DNA from 3 places in the Paenibacillus sp. FSL R10-2788 genome. Region 2 is predicted to be linked to each of the others. Evidence: riboswitches for the same ligand, from Rfam matches in the RefSeq annotation. Region 2 holds a riboswitch; each other region holds the start of a gene.

Region 1 (3,281 bases), 550 kb from region 2:
TCCGCTGGAAGATCTCTTTCGAGGAGAAGTAACAGTGAAGCAATATTTAATGCTTGATGAGGCACTGGTACAGACTGCTTTTATGCAATGGACACTTGAAGAAGATGAGTTATTAAGCGACTTGTGTACCCGTTTTATTCATCGTAAACTGTATAAATATGTAGAGATTGAGAATTTGGATACAGATATGATTACGGAAATCTGCAGCAGTTTTGCGGGAGTGGGACTTAACCCAGAATATGACCTAGAGATTGATTATCCGACAGATTTGCCTTATGATGTGTTCCATCCAGGAGCAGCCTTCGACAATAATCAAATTTTACTGCTTGATCGGAATGAGCAATTGCGGGAAATTTCAGAGGTATCGGATATTGTGCGCTCAATAAGCGGAATTCATCGTGGCAGATATCATCTATATTTCCCACAGGATAAGCTGAAAAAAGCCCTTACACGCTTGCCCTCTTCTGTAGCAGAGATTTTTGCAAAATAATACAAATATTTATGGAACTATTGATAAAAACAACAAGGAGTGAGCTTTAAAATGTATCTGTTCGACACACATACACATCTAGATGCGCCTCAATTCGACGAGGATCGCGAGGAAGTTATTGCTCGTGCAGTAGAGGCCGGAGTTAGCAAGATGATCAATATTGGATTTAATCGGGAAACGATCCCTTCAACGATGAAGCTGGCTGAATCTTATGATTATATTTATGCAGCGGTGGGCTGGCATCCACAGGATGCGATTGATATGAAAGAGGGAGACCTCGATTGGATCGCCTCTCTTTGCAGCCATGAAAAAGTGGTGGCCATCGGAGAGATTGGATTGGATTATTATTGGGATACCTCTCCCAAGGATGTGCAGCAGGAGGTCTTCCGCAAACAAATCGGACTAGCCCGTGAACTAAAAATGCCAATCTGTATACATGACCGTGATGCTCATGAAGATGTTGTACGGATTTTACGGGAGGAAAAAGCAAATGAAATTGGTGGCGTGATGCATTCGTTCTCAGGCAGCTGGGAAACAGCAAAAATGTGTCTAGACCTTGGATTTCATTTGTCATTTGGAGGACCGATAACGTTCAAAAATGCCAGAGTGCCTAAAGAGGTGCTTGCACAGACGCCATTGGACCGATTATTGATCGAAACAGACGCTCCATATTTGACTCCACACCCCTTCCGTGGCAAGCGAAATGAGAGTGCTCATGTGAAGTTAGTAGCAGAGGCTGCGGCTGAAATTAAAGGGTTAACATGGGAAGAATTGGCTAAAATTACGTATGCGAACGCACTGGAACGATTTGGGATTGTCTGAAAACAGGAGTAAAACGGGTGAAAAATAGAGAATAGCCGATATATTAAACTTTTTTAATATAAAAACGGCTGATTATTACAATATTTTAACCATATATTTGCTTAAACGTGGTTGAATCGTCCTTTACAACATGCATCAAAACAGGATATCATCTTTTCAGTGATGTGAGCTGTTGTTATTGTGACAGCCATTGATTCATGGATCGTCTCGCTGAGTCTCCGTATGGAGAACGGGGGAACCAATATTGAACTGCCGCATGCCTGTATCTTGAATACGACTAGGAATTGCCGCAGAACAATATTTGATTTCTTCACGTGGTCTTTGGGGTGAATTTAAGGGCAACCGCCGTGAGCGGGTGACCTGAAATAGGGCGTCTCTCTTTCGTCCGAACCCGACAGCTAACCCCGTAAGCGCAAGTAAGAGAGGCAACCTCGTGCACAAACATTCCCGCGTATTCTGACATCGGAGAAGCCACGAAAGAGTCCTCAAGAGAACTCTTTTTAGGCTTCTTTATTTTTGAATAAACTGAATGTTGCCCGCATACTGTTATATAACAGGTGTGGGAGTAGCTGTGCCGAGCAGGCGATCCATGAGCAGGAGACGCTAAGTTAATACGTGCGTATCCTGTGACAATCTCAAATAGTTTCGTCAAAGAAATTCAGTCCTCATGATATACAAATTGACGACGAGGCTATGTAAGGAGGATGGAGAGAATGGGCTTATTCCAACCAGAGGTATCCCATGATTCGCAGTCATCCAGCAGGTCTTTCGCATTACGGTGGGAGCAAGTAAATACTCGCGTACTTTTACTTGCAGGTGTGATTTCAATCGCAATCGCGCTGTTAATTCTGCTGTACGTACACGGTCAAAGTAACAAACAATTTGTTTTAGTAATAGACGGGCAAACACAGACACTTGAAACGCGAGAAGCACTTCTTGGTGATGTGTTGGAGAAAGAGCAAATTTCGCTGCAGCCGCATGATGAATTATCTTTAGGTCTGAGTGATGAAATAAAAGACGGTGACCGTGTCGTTATCAATCGTGCGCAGAAATTTAGCCTTACTGCGGACGGAGCAACAAAAACGTTATATACGACCGAAGACACTATCGGTCAGGCGATTGACAAACTGGGTATCAACCTAGAAGGCTATGATAAGATTTTTCCTTCGTTAGACACCACCATCTCTGCTGACATGGAGATTAAGATCGTTCGTATCAACAAGCAAACGGTACAGCGAACAACTAACTTACCTTTCCGTGTTATTAAGACAGCAGATCCCTCCCTTACTGTGGGAACAGTTAGAGTGGCACAGGCAGGCAAACCAGGCGTCATGGTTCAGCATATTGAAAAGATCTATCAAGACGGAGAACTGGCCTCTATGCGCATGATCGGCAAGGAAGTACAAACGGTAACAAAAGATAAGATCATTGCCGTTGGTACTAAAGCACTTCCTAAGCCTACTGTAGTTGCTAAAGCTACAACAACTTCCAAATCAAGCACTACCTCCAAAACGACTAAAGTTAGCGCTAAGACTAAGAACGTCACAAGCAAGGCTGGCGTAGACTTTGAGTACAAGAAGATGATTAAGAACGTCTCCATGACAGCTTATTCGTCAGAAGAGCCAGGAATAGGTACTAAAACTGCCTCCGGAACACGCGTAACGGAAGGTCGTACAATTGCAGTAGATCCGAATGTAATTCCTATTGGCTGGTGGGTTTATATCGATGGGCTTGGATTCCGCCGTGCAGAGGATACGGGCGGTGCCATTAAAGGCAATAAAGTGGATGTCTATTATGATTCCCTGAGCCATGCTCGTAATTTCGGCCGTAAATCACGTACCGTATATGTGATTGGACCTGTGAAACCAGAGCTTAACTAGAACTGAAGCTTTTGCAAAAAATCCTTTGATAAGCTATAGTGATGATAACCGTTAAGGAACGCTGGATGATCATTTCGTTGATCGCAGAG
Region 2 (3,281 bases):
CCCTTACAGGTGAGCTTCAGAATACCATAACGGCAGCCTTCAGCCCCTTCCATTCCATAGTGAATAGGCTCGGGTTCATCCAATACAAATACTTCAATGCGGGATAGTCTGCGCTGGTCCATAGTAGGGTTCCTCCTTAGATTTCCAAAAGCTTTAAGTCTACATGATGAGTGACACTAGCCTTTTCTACACAGGCGAGCATTTCCATTTTATTCTCACAGACTGCGGTATGCTCTAGCCATAGTCGGAACTTCTCTTTCCGTATAACAGATAGATGTAAGGGAAAGGTGCTGCGGGATCTCAAGACATACCAACCGGCGCTTACATCTTTCCAAGGCTCCTTGAAGGCTGTAAACCACGGGAGTTTTTGATGCGATGACCAATCCTGCTGCTGTTGTTGTTCTCGAATTTTTTTATATATTTCATATACAATCTTAGAGTCTAAACAGTCTTTACAAGAAGAAGGTGTACTGAATTGGCGAAGGGCTTGGATCTGGTTCTGGCCAAATGCATAACCTACAATGTACCTGTGATTATTTTCTTCGAACCACAAGGCCCCGAAACAAACGTAATTTAGACTTATCGGCTCAAGCAGCCCTTGATGTATCCCTAAATAATAGTGCTTCAAAACATTCACCCCATCCAGCGTGCTATCACCTAATAGGCTCAGGTAACGCAAAAACCGCAGCAAGAGGAGGACCTCTGCTGCGGTTTTGGATTACAGGCAGATATACCTGGGCCAAAGCGTGGCGGATCAAGGGTCTCTCTCTTTACGCTTACGAGGTTAGCTGTCGGATTCGGACGGTGAGAGTCGCCCTACCTATTGAGACTTACGCAGTCTCCTTTGGATTCACCCCAAGTAGGCCAGGTGGCCTGATGGTTCCCCCGTTCCCTGCGAATGCAGGAACTCAGCGTTGATTGTTTTTCATGAATTAGATTCAACCCGAATCATACTCTTTTCAAGATTTTCTGTAAAAAACGGAAAATGTTCTTTTAGAGCGATTTTAACCATATCCTGCCGACTACGACTGAAAAACGAGGTAAATAGGTATTTATGGCGTGTTATCGCGCCTCTTTCTCGCTCAACCTCAGCTTCTTGCGTTTCAACCTATAAAGGGAATTTGCAGTATTTTCGCTCTAAAAAGGTGAATAAAATCACATGGGTTATAGATAGCGATTAAACGCTCGAAACTCGAGTAAACAAGAGATATAGAGAGATTAGATATCAAGTAAGCGCTATCTAATGGGAAAATAGTTTTTAATTTGCATTATTTTGGCATCATTCAGGTTTTACAAGTCTTCGTGCATAAGAGTATGATTACTCCTGTTTCAACGACAATCGAATATTTGATCCGCTTAATTTCCGATAAGGAAAGCGGGGGAACCAACAATCGGCAGCCGATGTGAGAGTCGGAAGCTGATTATGGGGTGAATCCTGTAGAGGGTGCGAGTGAGCTCGCATCTATACAGGTAGGGCGACTCTCACCGCCCGAATCCGACAGCTAACCTCGTAAGCGTATGGAGAGAGGATGAGTGCAATGTGACCGCTAGCGAGCCACAGAGGAGATCCTTTGTGGCTTTTTGCTGTGCTCTTAGAAGCAAAGCATTTATGGAGGCCTCCCCCAAGAGGTCGCTAAATTCATCATTAGCGGTATTTGTAAGGCAGCGTCTAATGACGTGACACAACCGAGCTTTAGGTTGTGCCCGAAAATGACGATAGGTCAACATCCTTTCGGAGATTTTCGTTGCCTCCTTGTTGTAAATGAGCAGGAGGAGAAAAAAGAGATGACGGATCAGAATGAATATGTGCTTGTATGTGCGCCTACAAAGGCGGGAGAACATTTCATTAAACTTCTGAAGTTCAGGGGTATTAAGATGGCGGGATTAACCAACAATCTGGCTGAGAAAGCTTTACTAGAGGAGCTCGGAATCGAGCAGGTTATTCTAGTGGATACCCGCCATCAGAGCACTTGGTTTCGCCCATCGTTCCCGGTAGGCAGGGTATATCTGTTTGAGAGCAGCTTTCCGCTTTGCTGCCGCTATATTCAGATGTGCCGTACCTGGACGACACAGCCAATTTTTGTGATTACAAGTTCTATAAATCCTAGATTGGTCTATAAAAGACTTGGTGCGAGCTATGTAATCTATTCCCATAGTGGTGATGCTGATTTTCTAATCGATAGATCACCTCATCAAGGATAATGGAAGGAGTGCGGAAGATATGATGGATCTGTATATGGTGGCTTCGTTAGCTGTAATTTACGGGTTATTTTATGGCTTTATGCGCTGGTGCGCAGGTGTAGTTGAGGATACGGGGAGGGATAAGCTGTGATTCTAGTAATCGCTGTTACCCTACTGTTGTTTATATATCTGGTTTACGCGTTGATTCATCCTGAGAAATTTTAAGGAGGGGCATTCATGGGCATTTTGCAAATAGTCGTCGTAATTGTAATTCTCATCTTGCTGGTCAAGCCGATGGGAACGTATTTATATCATGTATTTTCTAACGAACCGAATCGTACGCATCGCTGGTTTGCAGGCACAGAGAAAGGTATTTATAAGCTGATCGGCCTGAAAAAACGGGACGGAATGTCCTGGAAGAAGTATGCACTCAGCTTTGTTTTAACTAATATCGTACTGGTTGCTTTCAGTTATATTTTTCTAAGATTACAGCGGGGATTGCCGCTGAACCCGAATGGAATTGCCGATATGGAACAGACGCTTTCATTTAATACGGTGATCAGCTTTATGACCAATACGAACCTGCAGCATTATAGCGGGGAGACGGGATTATCGTATTTTTCACAAATGGCAGTCATTACGATGATGATGTTCACGTCTGCAGCGAGCGGATTTTCTGTTGCGGTTGCTTTTGTCAGAGGGATTACAGGACAGAAATCAGTCGGGAACTTTTTCGAGGACTTCGTAAAAGCACATATTCGTGTATTCATTCCATTAGCTCTGCTAGTTTCATTGGTGCTGGTAGGATTGCATGTGCCACAAACGCTCAAGCCATCGCTTGAGGTCACTACACTTGAAGGGCAGACGCAACAAATCGCTATCGGTCCAGTCGCTTCTTTGGAATCAATTAAACACTTAGGTACGAATGGTGGCGGCTTCTTCGGAGCCAATTCAGCACATCCTTTTGAGAACCCTAATCCACTTACGAACGTTCTGGAGATTCTCTCTATGTGGATGCTGCCAGCCTCTTTGCCATATATGTACGGATTGTTCGCTAAGAACAAACGTCAGGGCTGGGTGATTTTCACAGCAATGATGAC
Region 3 (3,281 bases), 3.1 Mb from region 2:
CACAGCAACAACATTATCTGTTAGAGACTTCGCATAGCTGATGGAATGTAATACAGCACGTGTAACCCCTGCAACAGGAACAACTACAGTACTTCCTTTAATTACAGGTTTATCAGTAGCAGGACATATACGTAGTTGATCCGCAGTGTTCAAATAGTGCTTATGAATACGGTGGAACACGAACATTACAGCAGGTAAGAAAATGAATGCCATCCATACGCTCGAGAATTTAGTAATGATAAATATAAGCGTAATCGTCAATGTAGTCAGCATACCGATGGTATTTACAACAAATCTTTTCACCCATCCAGCAGGTCTTGTTTTGATCCAATGCACCATCATCCCCAGTTGGGATAAGGTAAAAGGAATGAACACGCCTACCGCATAAAGTGGAATCAAACCTTCCGTATTCCCATGGAATGCAGCCACAAGTATGATAGACATAACTCCTAGAAAAATAATGCCATTTGAGAAGCCCAGGCGGTCACCACGGACCATAAATGCATGTGGCAGATATTTATCTTTTGCAAACATAAAGGCAAGCAGCGGAAACGCTGAATATGCTGTATTAGCTGCCAAGAACAAAATCACTGCTGTAATCCCTTGAATGAAAAAGTACAATCCGCCACGGCCAAAGGTCGATTCAGCGATCTGAGAGACAACCGTAGCCTTTTCATCTGGCACAATACCATACCAATACGCCAGCACAGTGATTCCGGTAAACATAAAGCCAAGGATAAGTCCCATGATCATTAGCGTCTTGGCTGCATTTTTCTCAGCCGGTGCTTTAAAGTTTGGGATCGCATTAGATACGGCCTCAACCCCCGTTAGGGCTGAACAACCAGAGCTAAACGCTTTTAATAGTAGAAACAAACTTACATTAGATACGGCGCTGCCTATTTCAGGAACATTCGCATGCGCGCCACCCATTGCATATTTAACGATACCGGAGATAATCAGAACAACAATCGAAACCACAAACAAATACACTGGAATTGCGATGAACGAAGCCGATTCAGTCACTCCGCGAAGATTAATGATTGTTAATAGAACGATAACAGATACAGCGATGAGAACAGTATGATTATGAAGACTTGGAAAAGCCGATGTGATCGCATCCGTCCCTGCCGAGGCACTAACCGCTACGGTAAGAATGTAATCCACCAATAATGAACCCCCAGCGAGCAGCCCTGTCGGAATACCAAGATTGCTCTTGGCTACGATATAAGCTCCGCCTCCTTGCGGATAAGCAAATATCGTCTGCCGATAGGATAAAATCAGGATGGCCAGCAGGCCCAATACGGCTAATGCAATTGGCAGGGAATACCAGATGGCAGTAAACCCGGCAGCCACCAGTACAATCAGAATTTGTTCCGTTCCGTAGGCTACAGACGAGAGCGCATCAGAAGACAGGACAGCCAGTGCTTTAACCTTGGATAACTTTTCATGATCGAGTTCATTCGACTTCATCGGACGTCCGATCAATAGTCGTTTCACCTTGCTTACCATGGTGGATACAGTTCCTTTCTTTGGGAGCTGAAACGGAATTTCCGTGCGCTGTTTTCATCGGTGGATTTCATAAATGCAGACACAAAAATAAGCATACGGAAATGATCCGCATGCTTATGCATGGTCATTTTCCCACCTTGCTTACGAGGTTAGCTGGCGGATTCGGGCTGTGGTTATAGCCCTACGGTACAGGTCTGTTCGACCCGGTTCCGATTCACCCCATTGGCATGAATGCCAAGTTTGGTTCCCCCGTTTTTCCTAAGAAAATTCAGCGCATATTCAACTTCTCACAAGGTCTAATATTAGTCTACAAAGTGCATACAGTAAAGCGTTGAAAAAAATGAAAAAAGAATGAAAAAACATCCAATAAGCTCAAATATAGCGTCTTATTGGATGCTCTCTTTCATTATCTTCAATTATCCCTCTAGCCCGTGATTTTAATACCTTTTCAGCTTTTTTGTAACTTCCAAAGTAAAAACTAAAATCCTAAGCTCTCCTCTGCATCTACTTCAATCATTTCTTCTTCCTTACGTCCATACCAAAGAAGGAGACTTATTAGAGCAAAAGCGATTAAAGCTAACAAAGGAATCGTAATAAATCCGAAGTAGTTCAAGTAATCTTTATTACAAGGAACACCAATTGTACAAGGTAGAACTTTACTTAACGCTGGAATCTTCTGTTCCGCATAATGATAGATTGAGATACTGCCACCAATCAAACTTAATGGAAGCACATAAGGAATGATGCGCTTATCTCCACGGAAAGTGGCAATTCCCAACAAAAATAACTGCGGATACATAAAAATCCGCTGAAACCAGCAAAGCTTACAAGGTTCATATTTCAAGACTTCACTTAAATACAAGCTACCAGCTACAGCAACCAAAGAGACAAACCAGGCCAGATAGAGGCAGTTACGCTTGCAAAAAGATAGGAATTTTGTCACTTTGCCTCCACTGCTTTTGCGGCGGTGTTAATTTCAGATGTAATCGCTTCAATATCGAAAGGTTCAGCCGTTTTCACTCCATTAATGTAGAGCGAAGGCGTAGTTGTCACGCCTGCGTCAGTTGCCAACTGAATGTCTTTCTTCAGCTCATCTGCATAAGTTTTCTCTTGGATGTCTTTACGCAACAGATCGTAATCGATCGCTAATTTCTCTTTTTCAGCAAGGCTTATCAAGAAATCCTCAGTGGCCCATTCGTCGCTCTCATCCCCTTGCTGCGCATATACAGCATCATAGAACTTCCAGAATTCATCCATATTCTGATGGTATACAGACAATGCAGCTAGTGAAGCTGTCTCAGAGTCAGGACCAACGAAAGCCATATTTACAAAGTAAAGAGCTGCTTTTCCCTCGTTGACAAAATCTTGAACAATTTTCGGTTTCATGGAGCCAGCAAACTGGGAACAAGCTGGACATTTGAAATCGCCAAATTCAACAAGCTTAACAGGTGCATCCTCATTACCAATCCTAGGTAGCTCACTGTAATTGAATTCTACCGGTTCTCCTGTAGAGACATTCTTTGCTGCATCTTTCGAAGCTAACATAAACAATCCAACAAAAATGATAACTACTACAGCTATTGAACTAATAACTAAAATTCTCGTTTTCTGCTTCTGTTGCTCCTGTTCTACCCGTCGTTTCTCTTGTTTGCTCAACTGGGGAACATTTGGACTTTTTTTAGGTTTACTCAAGGAGAATTCCTTTCTGTCCTCTAGGGACTAATGTAGTTTTTATCATATACATTTAAAATTATATAATTATTAATCTCTTT

The links. Region 2 has a riboswitch for cyclic di-AMP ahead of NSQ50_RS02660 (hypothetical protein). Riboswitches for the same ligand answer to the same signal wherever they lie in the genome.
Region 1: linked by a shared signal. The riboswitch ahead of NSQ50_RS00190 (3D domain-containing protein) and the one ahead of NSQ50_RS02660 (hypothetical protein) in region 2 are both predicted to bind cyclic di-AMP.
Region 3: linked by a shared signal. The riboswitch ahead of NSQ50_RS16400 (APC family permease) and the one ahead of NSQ50_RS02660 (hypothetical protein) in region 2 are both predicted to bind cyclic di-AMP.

The regions. Positions count from the first base shown of each region.
Region 1 covers NZ_JBBOQA010000001.1:40,582-43,862, forward strand. The annotation lists gene NSQ50_RS00180 (HD domain-containing protein) at 1-490, shown strand, start outside; gene NSQ50_RS00185 (TatD family hydrolase) at 542-1,312, shown strand; cyclic di-AMP (ydaO/yuaA leader) riboswitch at 1,511-1,740, shown strand; gene NSQ50_RS00190 (3D domain-containing protein) at 2,026-3,192, shown strand.
Region 2 covers NZ_JBBOQA010000001.1:592,644-595,924, forward strand. The annotation lists gene NSQ50_RS02650 (hypothetical protein) at 1-122, opposite strand, end outside; gene NSQ50_RS02655 (hypothetical protein) at 137-691, opposite strand; cyclic di-AMP (ydaO/yuaA leader) riboswitch at 760-924, opposite strand; cyclic di-AMP (ydaO/yuaA leader) riboswitch at 1,344-1,533, shown strand; gene NSQ50_RS02660 (hypothetical protein) at 1,711-2,202, shown strand; gene kdpF (K(+)-transporting ATPase subunit F) at 2,329-2,406, shown strand; gene kdpA (potassium-transporting ATPase subunit KdpA) at 2,419-3,281, shown strand, end outside.
Region 3 covers NZ_JBBOQA010000001.1:3,712,484-3,715,764, forward strand. The annotation lists gene NSQ50_RS16400 (APC family permease) at 1-1,509, opposite strand, end outside; cyclic di-AMP (ydaO/yuaA leader) riboswitch at 1,634-1,793, opposite strand; gene NSQ50_RS16405 (disulfide oxidoreductase) at 1,988-2,452, opposite strand; gene NSQ50_RS16410 (DsbA family protein) at 2,449-3,201, opposite strand.